4 regions of the Peribacillus sp. B65 genome follow, and region 1 is predicted to be linked to each of the others. Evidence: riboswitches for the same ligand, from Rfam matches in the RefSeq annotation. Region 1 holds a riboswitch; each other region holds the start of a gene.
What was found. A riboswitch is a leader RNA that binds a small molecule or an ion and turns the genes downstream of it on or off. The one in region 1 is predicted to bind cobalamin.

Region 1 (4,856 bases):
GGTGAATCCTTCATAGGTTGTTGGTGTGTTGAAGGATATCCTTCCATTGAGACTATCTTTTATGGGTGCCGTAAACACTTCCCCATCCGGTAAATTCTTTTTTCCGGCACATATGACGGCCGGCATACCTTTGATGGAAAAGGTCAAATCTGTTCCTGGCGAAACGATCCTGACTTTGTCAGTTCGTTCCATCAATTGTTTTAACGGTTTCAAGGCCGTCTCCATTTTCCCGTAATCCATGTTGCATACATTCAAAAGAAAATCTTCGTACCTGTCGAAGGTCATGCCGGCTTTTTGCGCTGATGCGTTGGTGGGATAATTAAGCAAGACCCAACGTCGGTTGTTTACATAGAAAAGAGTGGGGGAATTCATAGCCTCCCCTTGAAGACGGTGCCTCTCGATGGGAACATCGGTCATTTCCACATCGTTTTCTTCCCCGGTGATGATGATTACCGCATCGATATCCTTATATTTCTTCAAGGCCCATTGCGAAGAGGTGTCAAGTTGTTCCTTTACATTCCCTTGTAACAGGTGGCGGCTTATTTCATCGTCTTCGAGTTCTACATATGGATAAGCACCCACTCTGTATATTTCATCAATCAGCTCTTTCAATAATGGTTTCGTATTGATATTCCCCCGTATGAGGATTCTCTCTTTTGGCTGTAATTGTATCGAATGATGAATCAGCCTGGCTGCAAGCTTCGTTATTCGCTCATCCTTCATCTGCCTGTCCCTTATTTTTCGAGGTCGCGAAGAGTTTGAAGAGCTTCTTCGACATGGCCTTTGACCTTTACTTTACGCCATTCTTTGACTACCATACCAGCCTTATCAATCAGGAAAGTTGAACGTTCAATGCCCATATACTCCTTGCCGAAGTTCTTTTTCAACTGCCACACATCAAAGATTTTAGCCGCTTCATGATTTTCATCAGCCAGCAGCAGAAAAGGCAATCCATGTTTTTCGATGAATTTTTCATGACGTGCAGCTGGGTCTGGGCTGATTCCAATGATGACCGCGTTCAATTCCTCAAATTGCTCATTATGGTCCCGGAAATCACAGGCCTCCGTCGTGCAACCTGGCGTCATGTCTTTTGGATAAAAATATAAAACAATATATTTTCCCTTAAAATCCGATAGGGACACCATTTCACCATTGTTTGCAGGGAGCTTGAAATCAGGTGCTTTTTCTCCAATTTTAACAGTCATATTGAACCCTCCATTTCTTTCATTATGGTAAGAGTACCCAATAATCGAAAGAAACACAACTTTCATTTATCCTTCCTATCTTTGTGCTCCAAATCGATCACCGTCCGGATCACGAACGCTGCCGGCAGTGTATAACCGATGAAAGCCTGAATCGTAGCTATCATCCTGCCCATGCCAATCGGGGCTATATCTCCATACCCTACAGAAAACATCGTCATCGCACTAAAATAAAAAGAAGTCTTCAACTGTTCATAGAAAGTGCCATCCAATCGATTGCCCATATCAAGAATCACCGAATGATTCTGAAGTTCGTATAATAAATAAATCAGTGCAAATCCAACTAATATCGTCGCATATAAATTGCCAAGCCACAGCATATCCTCCAGAGAAAACTTCTTTCCTCCCGACTCAACAAGAAATAACGTACGAATGCTCATCACCATGCAAAAAATGATTCCTGCAATCAAGATGTAGAAAGTCATCCCCCACGCCCCATTTCAAAACGCCACTTCCTCTATACATACTCCCTGTCCAAACAATATATTCTTTTTTAGGAACAGACCTCATCCTTATCACCCACACGCCTTATAACCGGATACTTTTCCTGAATTTTTTTCATGTTGACCCTTTTGGTCGGATATGTTAAGATTGTCTAAATTTTTATAATAGTTTTTATTTTATAATTTTTTAACCTGCAAACAGTTATCAAGGCAGGTTTTGTCAAATTTCATATGTGGAAATAGGTTCCTAATTTTAAATTAGGATTAAAAGGGAAGTCCGGTGTAATTCCGGGACGGTCCCGCCACTGTAATGGGAGTGTTAGCGCCATCCAATATGCCACTGATCAACGGATCGGGAAGGCCCGCCGCTAATGTTAATCCCTAAGTCAGGAGACCTGCCTATTTCGACAACACTGTTTTAACCTACGGGAGATAGGGAGGTGTTAGGGACCTTATAATTGTAAGGGGCATTTTGCATGCCTCTTTATTTTAAGCATTTCTAACCATCTCTTTTGACGGTTAGGAATGCTTTTTTTATTGCTCAATTAAATGAATATAGGAGGATGGGAATATTGAAAAGCAGTAGTTTGGGTTACCCTCGAATCGGGGAAGATCGTGAATGGAAACGTACATTGGAAGCTTACTGGTCCGGTAAAATCGATGAAGCAGAATTTACGGCACAACTAAAAGCCATCCGTTTAGGCAACTTACAAAAACAGAAGAAACGAGGCATTGATATCATTCCTGTCAACGACTTCACTTTCTATGATCAAATGCTCGATATGTCCGTAATGTTCGGTCTTGTTCCTGAACGTTATTCAGCCTATGAAAGCGGAAGCGTTCCCCTTTCCGTTTATTATTCAATGGCTCGCGGAAACAATGATGAAGTCGCTTCCGAAATGACGAAATGGTTCAATACGAACTATCACTATATTGTCCCTGAATTAAAGGTGCCACAGCTGACGTTAACGGAAAATAAACCACTTGCAGCATATCGGGAAGCCAAGGAAAAGCTAGGAATTGAAACAAAGCCCGTGTTGATCGGTCCTTATACTTTCATCTCCCTTTCCAAAGGCTTCAAAAAACAAGATATCCCTGGCATCATCCTGAGCCTGCTTCCCCTATACACGCAAATCCTCCGGGAGTTGGAGCAAGAAGGCGTGAAGTGGGTTCAAATGGACGAACCTTCACTTGTTTCATCGATTTCCAAAGAAGATATGCAAACTGTTACTTACCTCTATGAAAAACTGAATGAAGCAGCACCAAACCTGAACATCATGCTACAAACATACTTTGATGCCGTGGAACATTACCAGGAAGTCATCGAATTACAAGTCCAAGGAATCGGTCTTGATTTTGTACATGACAAAGGGAGGAATCTAAGCAACCTGGAAGCATTCGGCTTTCCGAAGGACAAAGTGCTTGCTGCAGGTGTGATTGACGGAAAAAACATTTGGCTTTCTGATTTATCGAAAAAAATCCAATTGATCGAGACTCTTAAGACAATGGTAGCCGAAGACCGAATCTGGCTTCAGCCCTCTTGTTCCCTGCTTCATGTCCCGGTGACCGTTCGTAATGAAACCGCCCTATCAAACGAAGTGAAAGAGGCCCTTGCTTTCGCTGATGAGAAACTCGAGGAAATCACACTCTTGGTCAAAGGGAATAATCAAGGCTTTGAAGCAATCGCCGAGAAAGTCGATGCAAATAAATTCACGCTTCAAACGTTAGCAAGTTCAAATGCCCGGAATCACGGAACTGTACAATCCAATGTCGAAAAGGTTAAAACCAGGACCGCCGGCCGTCAGCTTCCATTTAAAGAGCGTTACCAAAAACAACAGGCATTTTTCAAATTGCCTTTTCTTCCTTCGACAACGATCGGCAGCTTTCCGCAGACATTTGATGTTAAACAAGCACGCGGGAAATTCAAAAGAGGAGAATGGACCGCTTCGCAATATGAAACATTCGTTAACGAAGAAATCGGCAGGTGGATCGAAATCCAAGAAGAAATCGGTTTGGATGTCCTTGTTCATGGGGAATTCGAACGAACGGATATGGTTGAATACTTCGGCCATAAGTTAGGTGGATTCGTCTTTTTAGAAAAGGGGTGGGTACAATCCTATGGATCCCGCTGTGTGAAACCGCCAGTCATCTACGGCGACATCCATTTCATCGAACCGATGACAGTCAGGGAAAGTGTATACGCACAATCACTGACGAAGAAGACGGTAAAGGGAATGCTTACAGGTCCTGTTACGATTTTGAACTGGTCATTTGTCCGTGATGATATTTCCAGGGAGAATGTATGCTATCAGCTGGCACTCGCTTTGGAAAAAGAAGTCATTGCATTGGAATCCGCTGGAATCAAAATGATTCAGGTCGATGAGCCTGCACTTAGAGAAGGTCTGCCATTGAAAAAAAGCGATCGCGACGAATATTTGAACTGGGCTGTGAATTCGTTCTTGATATCGACATCAAGCGTGGAGGATACAACCCAAATTCATACGCATATGTGCTATTGCGACTTCAACAGTTTCATGGATGTCATCTCCTCCCTCGACGCCGATGTAATTTCCATCGAAACATCCCGCAGTCATGGGGAGCTTGCTTCCGCATTCGAGGAAAAAACATATGAAAAAGGTATTGGTCTGGGTGTGTATGACATTCACAGCCCGCGTGTGCCGGCAGTGGAAGAAATGGTCGATATGATCGAACGTGGGATCAAGGTATTGGATAAAGACCAGTTTTGGATCAATCCTGACTGCGGACTGAAAACAAGGGGTATCCCGGAAACCGTCGCATCCCTGAAAAACATGGTCGAAGCAGCAAAAATCGTCCGTGAAAACCTGTTAGCTAAACCAACCGGCAAATGATTGAAAAGCACGTTGCCCACCCAACACAGCAGTCACGGACTTTTTTAACCGACCTTGTTTTTCCACCGGATACAAATCATCACAATACCATCTTTGGCGGAAAAGTAATGGCCTATGTTGATAAAATAGCCTGCATTTCAGCTATGCGCCATTGTCGAAAACCCGTTGTGACTGCTTCAAGCGACTCTTTTGATTTTTTGGCCCCCATCAAGACGGGGGATGCGATCAACCTTGAAGCTTATGTCACCTGTGCCCATCGCACATCAATGGAGGTATTCGTT
Region 2 (4,856 bases), 3.7 Mb from region 1:
TCTTTGATGTACCGAAGGATTTCTACTAATGTGGGCGTTTGAAGACTGTCCATTCCAGCGATCATCGTAAGGATATCGAGAAATGCATCCTGGATATCTTCATCCAATTCGCCCCACTGCTTTTTATCCTGAATCATGTTCACGCTCGAAGGCTTCCAAAAGTTATTGATGAGCTGTGTATAGGTATCATAGAATTTTTCATACTGAATATCGTTCCAAAGGAGGAAGCCTGAAGCTTCTCCTTTGAAAACACCGGTTGCCTTGGTTGGATGCGTCGGTTCGAGCATCCGAATTTTTTTGATATGATTGGTCATTCGTGAAAACTCCTTTAAGAATAGATTACTGGGTCATGATTGATTGTCGTTAACTTGAACAGCTTTCGCAGGCATTGTCATATTCGGAAGAAGTCGAACGAACATAATACGTTGATTTCAACCCGCTTTCCCATGCCGTTAAATGTATATCCAACAGGACCTTCGCTTTGATTGTATTGTGTACATACAGATTAAAGCTGATTGCTTGGTCAATATGGCGTTGTCGGGCTGCATTTTGCCTGATGCTTTCCAGTTGGTCCAAATTGAATCGCGTCTTTTTATAATATTCATACGTATTTGGCGTCAAGCCTGGTGCGGTCACCTTGAATTTGAAGTTTTTCTTTTCTTCGTAAAATTCAATTTCATACAAAGGGTCGATGCCATCCGTGGAATTACCGATTTTGGCTGTCGATGAATTGGGGGCAATCGCCATTAAATATCCATTACGGGTTCCGTGTTCCTGTACGTCTGCTTTTAAATCCATCCATTTTTGATCTGTATAGTCACGCAGTTCGAAATAGTCCCCTGTATGCCAATCAGATCCTTCAAAATATGGGTATGATCCTTTTTCCTTGGCCAATTCGTTGGATGCCTTGATTGTTAAGTAAGCGATCTTTTCGTATAAAGCATCGGCATATTGAACAGCCTCATCGGATTCCCAATAAATATTCTGTGTGGCAAGTAAATGATGCCATCCAAACGTTCCTAAACCAATTGCCCGGTAACGTTTGTTCGAGATGGATGCTTGTTTGACAGGAAGATTATTCACATCAATGACATTGTCCAGCATACGGATCTGAATGGGAATCAATCTTTCCAAAACATCGCTGCCCACCGCCCGTGGCAAGTTAATGGATGAAAGGTTGCAGACAACGAAATCGCCGCTTTTACGAACCACAACAACATCTCCATCTTCTGTTTCATATTCATCCGTGATAGTCGAAGGGCTTAGGTTTTGGGCAATCTCCGTACAAAGGTTGGAACAATAAATCATACCTTTATGTTTATTGGGATTCTTCCGATTCACTTCATCGCGGTAGAACATATACGGTACGCCTTCTTCTAATTGAGAAATCATGATGCTTTTCATGATGTCCATCGCATTGATTTTTTCAAAGCTGTAGTTTGGAAGCGTGCCATTTTCTGCGGCCTCGACAGCAAGTGCATAATGTTTCCTGAAGCTTCCTTCGCCTTTCTTCTCGTCATAAAGATCTTCAAGTGAAAATCCAAGGGTTTGCTTGACGGTATGCGGATCGAAAAGATACCATTCTTTTCTGTCGCGTACAGCCTCCATGAATAAATCCGGTATGCAAACGCCTGTAAAAATATCATGGGCTTTTAATCTGTCATCCCCGTTTTGTGTCTTCAAATCGAGGAAGCTCATGATATCTTTATGCCAGGCATCCAAGTAAATCGCGATGGCGCCTTTACGTTGACCCAATTGATCAACACTTACAGCTGTCTGGTTGAATAGTCTAATCCAGGGCGTCGTGCCGGAACTATTTCCAGAGAAACCCCGGATATCAGAACCAAGCGAGCGAACCTTACCAACGTAAAGGCCGACACCGCCGCCGAATTTAGATACTTTTGCTGCATCGTAGTTTGATAGATAGATGCCATCAATGGAATCTTCAATCGCGTCGATAAAGCAAGAGCTTAACTGTCCATGTGTTTTCCCAGCATTGGAGAGTGTAGGAGTCGCAACGGTCATATAAAGGTTGGACATGGCCCAGTATGCTTCTTTTATAAGTTGCAGGCGGTGCTCCGTTTTTTCCATTCGCATGATTTCCATCGCGATGATCATGAAACGTTCTTGCGGCAGTTCGTAGACCTTGTCCTTTTTTGGGCGGGCCAGATAGCGGTCGTTCAATAAGTAGATGCCTATGTATGAGAATAATTTATCTTTTTCCGGGTCGATCACCGAGCCCAATTCCTCAATTTCCGCTTTTGTATATGAAGATAGCAGTTCTGGCTTGTAAATTGGATAACGCTGACCTTCCGAAAGCTGGGAGAGTTCTGTGATCAGCTCATAGAATGGGCCATAACTCTTGCCTGCATAACCTCGATTGGCTTGTGCATCCCTATACATTGTATTCAACAGTTCTGCTGCAGCAACGAATGTCCAATCCGGAGCATCGATATCCACACCCTCAAGAGCGAGTTGAATCAGTTTTTTTGATGCCTGTTCTTCGGTTGAGTCACTTTTGCGATCAAGCCATTTTGTAAAACGCTTTTTGAACTTTTCCATATCGAGACGGCCTTCGAATTCCTTCGATAACATCTCAAGCTGGATGGATTTCTTTTCTGTTTCATTTTCACTTATGGTAGAGTTATATGTTTGAGTCATTAATAATCCTCCTTGTTAACTTCCGCTAAAATAAAAAAACCGCCCAAAGAATTGAGCGGATCAAACGATAGAATAAAAGAGCCATGAAAAAATAGCCGTTATACTATCGTTTCATCATCTCAATCCCCGAAGAATAAGAAACGTGAAAAATTCAAGGCAGGTCTCCTGACTCATGATCATCCTACTTTGAGTCCTTCCCGTATAGAGAGCTATACAGTGGGTTTCTCATTTCGTCACATTTACAGTTGCGGGGACAGTTCCGGGTTTACACCGGATTCCCTTTTCAGCCATCACTGGCACCTTGGATTATAAAAATTCTATATATAGTTATTGGTATAGATTATGTAATCAATATCTAGTATTTCTGCTTATATTATCGTAAGCCATATACGATGATAATTCAACTAATATATTTGAAAAAAACCAACCCTTATCTATTGACAAAGTGATGGCAGAGGGTGAAGGAATGAAAGATTTTATTGGGGAATGGATAATTCAAGCGCTGATTTTACGGGATTTTGTGTTAAAATAAAGTGTCTAGTAAAGGTGGCTCTCCCTTATTGCGGTGAGGGGATTCGCGGAAAAATATTTATGAAAAAGGGGATAAAATCTTGGAAAAAGTATTAGTTTTTGGACATAAAAACCCGGATACAGACACAATCTGTTCAGCAATCGCTTATGCAGATCTGAAAAAGCAGTTAGGTATCAACGCTGAACCAGTTCGTCTGGGTGAAGTGAATGGTGAAACTCAATATGCATTGGACCAATTCAAATTCGATGCTCCCCGTCTTGTGGAAAAAGTTGCAGGGGAAGCTGATGGCGTAATCTTGGTCGATCATAACGAACGCCAGCAAAGTGCTGAAGATATTGACCAAGTCCGTGTGTTGGAAGTTATTGACCACCACCGTATCGCTAACTTCGAAACGAGCGATCCTTTATATTACCGTGCGGAACCAGTTGGCTGTACGGCAACCATTTTAAATAAAATTTATAAAGAAAACGGCATTGAAGTTCCTAAAGCAATCGCAGGTCTTATGCTGTCTGCCATCATTTCCGATTCTTTATTGTTCAAATCACCTACATGCACGGAGCAAGACGTTGCAGCAGCTATGGAATTGGCTGCCATTGCGGGAGTCGACGCTGAAACATATGGCTTGGAAATGTTGAAGGCGGGAGCTGACTTGAGCGACAAAACGATCGCCCAGCTCATCACACTTGATGCAAAGGAATTTTCCATGGGATTGGCTAAAGTGGAGATTGCACAAGTAAATGCTGTGGATCCAAACGAAGTCCTTGCTAAGCAAGCTGAATTGGAAGCGGCGATTGAAGCGGTAATCGCTGTCAAGGAATTGGACTTATTCCTATTCGTCGTAACGGATATCTTGACTAATGATTCTGTTGCCTTGGCTCTTGGCAAAGCGGCTTATGCAGTGGAAAAAGCATACGACGTTTCATTAAACAACAACATCGCCGTCTTAGAAGGCGTTGTATCGCGTAAAAAACAAATCGTGCCGGTCTTAACGGACGTATTCAGTAAGTAATAAAGGAAAAGGGATGCTCATTATTTGAGCATCCTTTTACTGTACATGCAAAAAAAGACTCAACCATCCATTAAGGATGTTTGAGTCTTTTTTCTTAATTCAAGGCTTCCTTTTCTTTTTCATAGGCGATGACAATCAATTCTTTATTGGCTTCCTCGCCTAGTTTGCTTTCAAAGCTTTTCAGTTCATTCAATAAATCCGGTGACAGATTTGCTGCTGTATAATCCTGCTCGGGTGTCATGCTTTTCGCTCCTTTCAAAAGGAAATGATTCATATTATCTATTTTGTCGGTTTGAAAAGTTTCTATTCAGCAGAATGTTACTTCTTCAAGATATTTTACTTTCTGAGGTGGCGAGTTTTTCAAGCAATGACGAACTTTCTTCATCGAGCCCTTGGACTTGGACAGGTATTCCCAGAAGCTGATATTTAAGGATAACCGTATCAACAGCACCGACTGCTGAAGCATCCCAGATCTTGGAATGGGAGAAGTCGATGACGATTGCATCGGCTTTTTCCTTGAAGTCAAACTTCGAAACAAAGTCCTGGACAGAAGCAAAAAATATTTGTCCGCTGATACGATAAGTGATTTTCTTAGCCTGGATATCTTCCTTTTTCTCTGCTGCCACTTTAGAAATTTTAGCCGAGAAGAAAATC
Region 3 (4,856 bases), 1.0 Mb from region 1:
CCTTATTTACTTTGGTATCCGTATATTTATGGATTGCTGATTTACTACTGTTTTGTTGACCGAAAGCACTATTTCGTAGGATTAGGCAGTTTGATATCGGGGAAACTTTTCTGTTTTCTTGTATATTGCCTTTGGCAAACGACAGTTCCGCGTCCGGAAGTGGTGGGTAACGATATCTTTGCCCATTTAATGCGATTCGTCTATAGTCATGATCAACCTGTCAACTGTCTTCCCAGCATACATGTACTGACTACATTCATCATGATGATCGTTGCCCATAAGCGGAAAGAACAGCACAAATGGGAGTATGCCAGTGTCACTGCATTCGGAACACTGATCATCCTCTCGACGCTATTTACGAAACAGCATGCTGTATTGGATGTACTCGCAGGAATACTCCTTGCATGCGGGGTATATGCAGCTGTCCAGTATATGTTCCAAGCACTATCGGCTATTCAGGCCAATCATTACACAGCGAGGCAAATTAAAAAGTGACCATATGTAAAAAAGCATCGAACCTCCAATGGAAGTCCGATGCTTTTTTATTTTACATTTCAGCTTCGATTTTCAAAGATGATTCTTCACTGAACTGTTCCTTATCCAGGTCGCCCGTTATTTTACTAGTCAGAATACCGGAAGTCATGCTTCCGCTGACATTCACAGCCGTTCTTCCCATATCGATCAATGGCTCGACGGAAATCAGCAGACCGGCCAAGGCGATTGGCAAGTTCATTGCAGATAATACTAGGATGGCAGCGAATGTTGCTCCTCCGCCTACACCTGCAACCCCGAATGAGCTAATGGCCACGATGGCAATCAACATGGCTATAAAGGAAGGATCTAGCGGGTTGATCCCAACCGTTGGAGCGATCATGACCGCTAACATGGCCGGATAGATTCCGGCACAGCCGTTTTGACCGATCGACAAGCCGAAGGATCCGGCAAAGTTGGCAATACCTTCGGACACCCCTAGTTGTTTCTGTGTCTGGATGTTCAATGGCAGAGCTCCTGCACTTGTTCTTGAAGTGAAGGCAAATGATAATACCGGGAAAGCTTTTCTCAAATATACGATTGGATTCAATCCTGCAAGCATCAGCAATAACAGATGGATGAGGAACATGACAATCAGGGCGACATAAGAGGCACCGACGAATTTCCCCAATTTCAGGATTGCATCCAAATCGCTCGTAGCTACAGTCTTCGTCATGATCGCCAAGATCCCGTAAGGTGTTAAACGCAGGATCAATGTTACAACGCGCATGATGATGCTGTGCAATGTATCTACTATTTTAGCAAAAAATTCAGCATGTTCAGGCTGTTTCCTTTTGACCCCTAAATAGGCAATCCCAAGAAATGCAGCAAAAATTACAACGGAAATGGTTGATGTCGGACGTGCACCCGTTAAATCAAGGAACGGATTGGACGGAATCAACTCAAGGATTTGCTGAGGCATCGTTTTATCCTGAATCGTACCGTATGTTTCCGATATTTGATCCCCGCGGCTTAACTCCGCTTCCCCTTGCTCAATTTGAACGGCTTCCAAATTGAATACAGTTGCCGAGGTGATCCCGACAGCTGCTGCAATCGCAGTCGTTCCAAGCAGGATTCCGATGATCAGGACACTGATCTTTCCAATATTGCTAGTCAGTTTCAATCTTGTGAATGCGGATAAGATCGAAATGAAGACAAGCGGCATGACGATCATTTGCAGGAACTTGACATAGCCTGAACCTACGATGTTAAACCAATCGACCGATTTAACGATCGCTTCTGACTGAGGTTCATAGAAATACTGCAAAAGAAGTCCGAATACAATCCCTAAACCAAGTCCAGTAAAGACCCTTTTTGTAAAGGAAATATGCTTCTTATTCATGTAAAATAATACGCCTAAAAGAACGAGCATTATGGCAAGATTTAAAAACACATAACCAATCATATATATTCCTCCTAATTCCGATTAACCAAATGAGAATAATAAATATCTGATGCCTATGATACATCATCCGTTGATTTTTTACCAGAAGAAAATAATTTATTTTTGACTTTTCAAGTAATTCATGTATTTATCTTTATTCAGGAACTGAATTAGAGGGAACAATATGGTGCCTGGAACAAGTTGGGAATAAATCCTTCCATTATATATATATTATCAGGAAGGATAAGCACTTGGTTTTCTTGAATGATATAACAGGCCGCGTATGCTTAGCGTTTTTTTGAAAGGATGAAGAATAAGTGGATATATACATTAACAGGCTTAATGAACAGGCTGCACAAGAGTTATTTGCATTTGAATGCAATAATAGAAGGTTTTTCGAGCAAACGGTCCCAGGCCGGGGAGATGATTATTATAGCTTTGGATCGTTTGGAATCAGGCATAAGGAATTATTAAAAGAACAAGAAGATGCTATCTCTTCTTTTTATTTGATTAAGGATGGTTCAGGCATAATCGTCGGCAGGATTAATCTATTGGATATCGACCCCGTTAATGGTACGGCTCATGTCGGTTATAGAATCGGTGAAGCGTTTACGCAAAAAGGGTTTGCGAATGAAGCTCTAAAGCTTTTGGTTAATCTGGCGCCGGAATTGAATGTGACTCAAATACATGCCAAAACTACAAGCGACAATATCGCTTCCCAAAAGGTTTTAGTGAAAAACGGTTTTGAACGGATTTCGATTGATGAGGAGTTTAGTGTGGATACGGGTCAAAAGCTAACATTCTACCATTATAGAAAGAACCTTTAAATCCATTTTCTTCTATATAATAGACCGCATCCCATTTTTTTAATTGTGAAAAGATTGGGAGTATACTATACTAACGTTGTATTTAATTGTTTGGAAAATTTTGCGAAGTTCATATATTTGCCGCTGGGTGCCTTTGTGTGAACAAAGGGTAACAGGGAATCGGGTGCAAATCCCGAGTGGTCGCGCCACTGTAACCAAGGAGTTTTCTTTCAGGATGTCACTTGACCGTCAGTCAGGGAAGACGAAAGGAAATGTTGATATGGAAGCCAGGAGACCTACCTAGTGAGCATCACCAATTTTTCCTTCGCTGAGAGGAGAGGTGTTCGAGAGTAAGAAAAGGCGGACTTAGGTCCTTCCGTATTTTTGGGCCTATACTCGTAACTCCATTCTTTGTTAAAAGGATTGGGGTTTTTTTGTGTTTTTTTTGAAGGAGGATTTCATCATTGGAAGAGTCATTGATTAGAAGCTCATTGAAAGAGAGAGGGGATGTGCTTGAAGAACCTCATTTTGAGAGAAATGCCAAGCGCAGGTTTCGTTTTCTGCTGTTTTTCTTGCTGTGCATCCTTTTATTATCAGTTACATTCGCTGTTACCCTTGGGCCAGTTAAGATGTCAGCAATAACGGTTTGGAAGATCGCCTTAGGGCATCTGCCTTTTATCGGTGGTTTTCTGGAGGTGAATTGGAGTATCGCACAAGAGCGGATCATTTGGGATATCCGCCTGCCCCGTGTATTGCTCGGTGCGGTGGTAGGTGCGGGATTATCCGTAGTGGGTGTCGTCATCCAGGCCTTGGTGCGCAATTCACTCGCAGATCCGTATATTCTGGGCATTTCATCTGGTTCCTCTGTTGCTGCAACCCTTGTCATTCTTTTTGGGGCGCTTCCTATATTCGGTCAATATGCGTTATCATTCGGTGCCTTCCTGGGGGCCATGGCTGCGATGCTTTCCGTGTATTTATTGGCTCAAGTGGGAGGGAGAATTCAAACGACAAGGCTGTTATTGGCGGGTGTAGCCATTTCGATGATCATGTCTGCCGTCACTAATTTCATTGTCACTCTTGCACCAAAAGATTCCGGCATCCGTGAAGCGATGTTTTGGATGATGGGCAGCTTAGCGGGGGCAAAATGGGACTACATACCGATTCCAGCGGTTGTGGTGCTTGTGGTTTCCTTGTTCCTTATCGTACAATCCCGCTCCCTCAATATCTTATTGATGGGCGAAGAAGTAGCCGCGACGCTCGGAGTCAATATGGAAGCCTTCCGTAAAGTTCTGATCATCATTACATCCCTTGTTACGGGAACAGTTGTGGCTGTAAGCGGTTCGATTGGGTTCATCGGTCTGGTCGTACCGCATTTAGCCCGGCTATTGGTCGGGACAGACCATAAACGTGTTCTTTCATGCAGCATATTGATTGGCATGATCCTCGTCATTTGGTCAGATGTTTGTGCCCGGCTGGTCCTGGCACCTCAAGAACTTCCGATTGGGGTTGTCACCGCACTTTGCGGAGGACCATTCTTCATTTGGCTTTTGCGGCGAAGTTCATATTCATTTGGAGGTGGGGGCAAGTGAGATTAGTTATTGAAGAAGTATCCTATTCAATTCTGGACACTCCTATCATTGAGGATATATCACTGCAAATAAAAACTGGGCAGTTCGTTGGGCTGATCGGTCCGAATGGGAGTGGGAAATCCACTTTATTAAAAAATGCTTCTCGGATCTTGAAGCCTCATACGGGAGCTGTTCACCTGGACGGCCGTGACCTTTACCGGCTTTCACAGAAACAAACAGCCAGGGAAATGGCGGTTGTCAGTCAGGAAACATCCCTGACCTTCGACTTTAGTGTACAAGAGATGGTTTGGATGGGACGGCATCCTCATAAGCGGTTATTTCAGGGAGATACGGAGAAAGATAGAGGAATCGTCAATCAAGCATTAGCTCGCGTTGAAATGAGTGGATTTGAAGACAGGAGTTTCATGAGCTTGTCGGGTGGTGAGAAACAACGTGTCCTCATAGCCCGTGCCCTTGCCCAGGAAGCGAATATCATCATCCTGGATGAACCAACGAATCATTTAGACATCAGGCATCAGCTCCAATTGCTGGACCTTGTAAAAAAGC
Region 4 (4,856 bases), 2.1 Mb from region 1:
ATTCGGCACATCAACAACCTGAATTTTCCCTTTCTCAAGCAACATCAGCCGATCACAATATAACCCAGCCAAATTCAGGTCATGGAAAATTGAAATAACGGTCAAGTTCTGCTCTTTTGCCATTTTCCTCATTAAATCAAGAAGGTCTTTTTGATAGGAAAGATCCAAGTGATTCGTAGGTTCATCCAAAAAAAGGATTTCGGGTTCTTGGGCAAGTGCCTGTGCCAGCAGGACCCGCTGCCTCTCCCCTCCTGATAATCGTTCAAAATGCAGATCTGGAAAATCGGCTACGCCCGTTTGTTCCATAACCCGTTGGACAATCGCTTCATCATCTGCGGACCAACTATGGAACCAACCTGATTGATGGGCATATCGCCCAAGCGAGACCGTCTCTTTTACTGTATAGGAGAAAGCTAATGAGGAATGTTGAGGGAGCACAGCAATGACCTGTGCAAGTTGTTTGGACGAATAATCCTTCAAATCCCTACCTCTTATCCGTACGCTTCCGCCCTTATAATCGAGCACCCCGCTAAGCATACCTAAGAGCGTCGTTTTTCCGCTGCCATTAGGCCCAAGAATCCCGAATAATTCTCCTTTATGTACATCAAAAGAGACAGAGTCCAAAACAGCTTTGTTGTCATATCCACCTGTTAACCCTTTAACTTCAAGCATTCGTTTTTACCCTTCTCTCCGTCTCTTTAATAAAATCAGCGCAAATGCAGGTGCCCCGATAAGTGAGGTGATAACCCCGATCGGCAGTTCCGATGGGGCAATGACCGTCCGTGCTACAAAGTCTGCCAAAATTAAAAATCCGCTTCCTATCAGCAATGACAGCGGAAGCAAATGTTTATGATCAGGTCCCCATATCTTTCGGACAAAATGAGGAATGACCAATCCTACAAAGCCAATCGCCCCTGAAACGGCTACCGCTGCCCCTGTCAATGTCGAACCGGCTATCAAGATCCACATTTTCCGCCGCTTAACATTCACACCTAAGTGTTTTGCCCGGTCTTCCCCGAAAGTCATCGCATTCAATTCGCTTGTATTCATGATCAAGATCAACGAACCAATGATAAAAAACGGCAAAATGATTGCAATATAATTCCATCCGCGCATTGAAACGCTTCCCATCAGCCAGCCGATGATTTGTCTTAATTCATCACCCGTCAGCGCAATCATCAATGAAATGAAGGCACTTAAAAACGAGCTGAAAATGATTCCCGTTAAAATGATCGTTTCCACTTTCATCGATCGATCCATTTTTTTTGCAAAAGTCAATACGCAGAGCATCGTGAGCACTGAGCATAAAATGCTCAATGCCGGAAGAGTGTATAAACCGATGAACGGCAGTGATATATTCAAGAATATTGTCAATACGGCGCCGACCGATGCTCCTGATGAAATACCTAATGTGTAAGGATCAGCGAGCGGGTTCCGGAGCAGCCCCTGAAATGCCGCACCCGCAATCGCCAGCGATGCCCCGACCAACCCCGCAAGCAACACACGCGGCAAGCGGATGTTCATCACGATATTCGTCAGCATCACATCCGGATCAGCGGAAATCGGCAAATGAAAGATCTCCTTGCCGATTATTTGTAAAAGTACGGGAATCGGTACTGACACCGAACCAAAGGAAATGCCTACCGTCATTGCGAATAACAAAATTAAAAACGCAATCAAATAGGCAAACGTCCATTTAGTTGTTAAATTGGTTCGGATAGACTGATTTGGCAAGTTCCTCTACTCCCTCTATCAAGCGTGGACCGGAACGGGTCACCAAGTCAGAATGGACATCAAAGACTTGGCCATTCTTAACAGCATTTACGTCTTGCCATCCTTTTCGGCCCTTCACTTCATTTGCTGAATCTTTCGTATAATAACCATAAGTTGTAATGATGACATCAGGATTTGCAGCAATCATCGACTCTTCATCAATCTTTGCCCAACCGTCCAAGTCAGCAGCAGCATTATCCGCTGAAATAATAGTAAGCATCTCATTCATGAAAGTATTTTTTCCCGGTGTGTATATTTCCGGTGAAGGCGAAACTTCCACTAAAACGGTCTTCCTATCCTCTTCCTTTACGGATTTGGCTTTTTCCTCGATATCCTTAAGCTTCGTTTTCATATCCGCAACGATTTCGTTTGCCTTGTCATGTTCACCCGTTGCCTGTCCAATCATTTCAATAGACTCATAGACTTGGTCAAAGCTTTGTGCATCATTGACTACGAGGACATCTATTCCAGCATCCTTAAGCTGCTGTAAACCCTCATTCGAATTATGGGCACTTGATGCATGGGCAAGAACAAGGTCAGGCTTCATGGAGACAATCAGCTCCGTGTTCATTTCCATTCCACCAACTTTTTCAATTTCTTTCGTTTCTTCCGGGTAATTATCATTATCGGAAACACCAATGACCTTTTTACCCAAACCAAGTGCAAAGACCACTTCCGTATTACTTGGTATTAACGAAACGATTTTCTTCGGTTTTTCTTCTATCGTTACTTTTTCCCCAGTTGCATCTTTAATCGTAATCGGGAAAGCTTCGTGTTGAGCATGTTTCGTTTGCTGCTTTTCTTTTCCTTCATCAGTAGCTCCACCGCAGCCGACCATCATGCCTGCAGTAAGCAACATCAACAATATCAGACCAAAAATTTTCTTCATTTTCATTCCCCACAATCTTTTTATTTAATTTCTTTCACCCAATAATCCCGGAAGATGCCCCCAAAACAAAAAGCACCTCCCGTTAAACGGAAGGTGCTTGTATGGCAACAATATCACTACGGACTTCTTAGGGTCTGCCACACACCTTCCCATCCGCGTAGGTTACAGGTGTACGAGTTTTGGCAGGTCTCCTGGCTCATGGTCATCGTCGACGGCACCTTCCCATATTTCATACAGTGGTACACAGCCGTCAGCTCCCATATACAGTGGCGGGACCGCGCTGGCATTTCACCAGCTTCCCTTTTAAGTCATTACGACACCAAATCGTTCATATGTATATAATTTTCATTGCCTTCATTATACACCATGTAAGAATCGATTATTATATGATTTTTCTGAACAGGTTCGAAATGACCCTTCCACGCTCAATGATTTGAAGCATTTTCAATCAATGACGCAAACCCATCGACTGATAAACCGGGTGAAATCCGAACTCGATGCAGGGCATGCATCCCTTGTTCCCTTGAAGCTCCCCCAGGTTCGGTAGTGACTGCCATCTTGTATCCGGCTTCATCTGACAGCCTGAGAGTCTCTTCGTTATACCGGCCAACCGGATAGGAAAGCACTGTCGTGTCCTGGTCGAGAATACGGTCGAATAGCTTCTTAGACTGGACCATTTCAGCCTCTTGCTGCTCTGCCGTCATGCGGTTCAGCTCCAAATGGTTGATAGTATGGCTTTCGATCGAAATCCCATTCCTGCTCATCTCCATCATTTGATTTTCAGTCAGGTGATGACCTTTATCAATGGACTTCCCGATCATGAAGACAGTTGCTTTCATATCATTTTCTTTTAATATCGGGAAAGCCTCCGTGAAGTTATCTGTATAGCCATCATCAAAAGTAAGCCAGACACACTTCTCACTTGGCATCCGATTCTCGGTTAAAACGAGGAATGCCTCTTCAGGAGATAATGTATAGTAGCCATTCTCCCGAAGCCAAGCCATCTGTGACCGGAATTCCTCACTTGGAACCCGAAGGCGATTACCTTCAGAAATGCTGTGATACATCAAGATTGGAAGCTGGACGGCGGGCTCGGCCGTTATCCAGTCTCCCGTATCGATCTGGCCCTCCAATTCCTGCCCTGCCCCATTATCCGCCGCTTCGACCACTTCGATGTCATCTTCCGCAATCGGTGCAGCTGTCTTTGTGCCTATACCTTCTAAAATCTCTTGTGAGCATGCAGGTAAAATCAAAATCCCCAGCAATGCAACCATCCTTAATACTCTATATTTCCCCACTATCATTCTCCTAATTTTTTTATAGTAAAATAGTACCAGAAAACTAGTGATTAATAAAGTATTCCATTAAATGAAAAAAAGGGAAAGATGAGAGCTTAGTGACCTGTTAAGCATTTATGAGGATTTTTTTTAATAAGTATGTGCTATTAGCTTGAAAAGTTTGCCTATAAGAAATATAATAAATAAGTCGTCGACTTTTTTATATGTCCCAGTAGCTCAGCAGGATAGAGCGACAGCCTCCTAAGCTGTAGGTCGTAGGTTCGATTCCTATCTGGGACGCTAACTAAAAACCCTGTTACAATGCGGTTCTTCCGCGTAGTAACAGGGTTTTTTCTGTGATTTATGGGGCGGTTAGACAAGTTCATAAAAAAAAAATCCGAGCCCTGTAAAACACAGAACTCAGATTTTTCATATAAAGATAACCAATAGACCCAAACAAAACTCCCTTTAGCTATACTTACTTTCTATCTAAGCCTATCTCGTTGATTTTTTCATCAAAAATAGGTCCGAAACTTTCAGAATAAGTATTCGTTAAATGTCTATTGTCCCGGTAAATTATAACATTACCAATAATGGGCTGAAATTCACCGTTCACTTTAAAGTAATCTGTTAAGTCAATTTTATGCAATGATTTATTCTCTTTTTCAAATTGTCTCCAAAAGCTTTCGTCTTTCTGATTATCTACTGAATTCATTTTTTTTGTTGTTTCTTCTATTCCATGTGTTTCTAATGATTCCAGTACATTAAAACTATATCTTGGATCATCACGAACCGCTAACACTTCAATACCATATTCATCTTTAACATACTGCAGCTGATCAACCATCTGTTGTTGTATTTTATTATTGGGCGTATCAGAAGCTGTGGCGTGAGAAATGACAAGATCTACATCTGCA

Region 2: linked by a shared signal. The riboswitch ahead of ACSR9O_RS03385 (ribonucleoside-diphosphate reductase subunit alpha) and the one ahead of metE (5-methyltetrahydropteroyltriglutamate--homocysteine S-methyltransferase) in region 1 are both predicted to bind cobalamin.
Region 3: linked by a shared signal. The riboswitch ahead of ACSR9O_RS16295 (FecCD family ABC transporter permease) and the one ahead of metE (5-methyltetrahydropteroyltriglutamate--homocysteine S-methyltransferase) in region 1 are both predicted to bind cobalamin.
Region 4: linked by a shared signal. The riboswitch ahead of ACSR9O_RS11295 (ABC transporter substrate-binding protein) and the one ahead of metE (5-methyltetrahydropteroyltriglutamate--homocysteine S-methyltransferase) in region 1 are both predicted to bind cobalamin.

The regions. Positions count from the first base shown of each region.
Region 1 is NZ_CP195840.1:4,370,081-4,374,936, reverse strand. Features, by position in the region: gene ACSR9O_RS21280 (aminopeptidase) at 1-723, opposite strand, end outside; gene bcp (thioredoxin-dependent thiol peroxidase) at 735-1,205, opposite strand; gene ACSR9O_RS21270 (potassium channel family protein) at 1,268-1,687, opposite strand; cobalamin riboswitch at 1,930-2,122, shown strand; gene metE (5-methyltetrahydropteroyltriglutamate--homocysteine S-methyltransferase) at 2,269-4,575, shown strand; gene ACSR9O_RS21260 (acyl-CoA thioesterase) at 4,572-4,856, shown strand, end outside.
Region 2 is NZ_CP195840.1:672,125-676,980, reverse strand. Features, by position in the region: gene ACSR9O_RS03390 (ribonucleotide-diphosphate reductase subunit beta) at 1-314, opposite strand, end outside; gene ACSR9O_RS03385 (ribonucleoside-diphosphate reductase subunit alpha) at 364-2,661, opposite strand; cobalamin riboswitch at 2,800-2,980, opposite strand; gene ACSR9O_RS03380 (manganese-dependent inorganic pyrophosphatase) at 3,273-4,202, shown strand; gene ACSR9O_RS03375 (hypothetical protein) at 4,297-4,443, opposite strand; gene ACSR9O_RS03370 (SulP family inorganic anion transporter) at 4,529-4,856, opposite strand, start outside.
Region 3 is NZ_CP195840.1:3,326,236-3,331,091, reverse strand. Features, by position in the region: gene ACSR9O_RS16310 (phosphatase PAP2 family protein) at 1-495, shown strand, start outside; gene ACSR9O_RS16305 (L-cystine transporter) at 548-1,936, opposite strand; gene ACSR9O_RS16300 (GNAT family N-acetyltransferase) at 2,233-2,742, shown strand; cobalamin riboswitch at 2,851-3,039, shown strand; gene ACSR9O_RS16295 (FecCD family ABC transporter permease) at 3,231-4,310, shown strand; gene ACSR9O_RS16290 (heme ABC transporter ATP-binding protein) at 4,307-4,856, shown strand, end outside.
Region 4 is NZ_CP195840.1:2,307,065-2,311,920, reverse strand. Features, by position in the region: gene ACSR9O_RS11305 (heme ABC transporter ATP-binding protein) at 1-672, opposite strand, end outside; gene ACSR9O_RS11300 (FecCD family ABC transporter permease) at 679-1,734, opposite strand; gene ACSR9O_RS11295 (ABC transporter substrate-binding protein) at 1,697-2,662, opposite strand; cobalamin riboswitch at 2,827-3,001, opposite strand; gene ACSR9O_RS11290 (polysaccharide deacetylase family protein) at 3,088-3,936, opposite strand; tRNA gene ACSR9O_RS11285 (tRNA-Arg) at 4,166-4,239, shown strand; gene ACSR9O_RS11280 (acyltransferase family protein) at 4,418-4,856, opposite strand, start outside.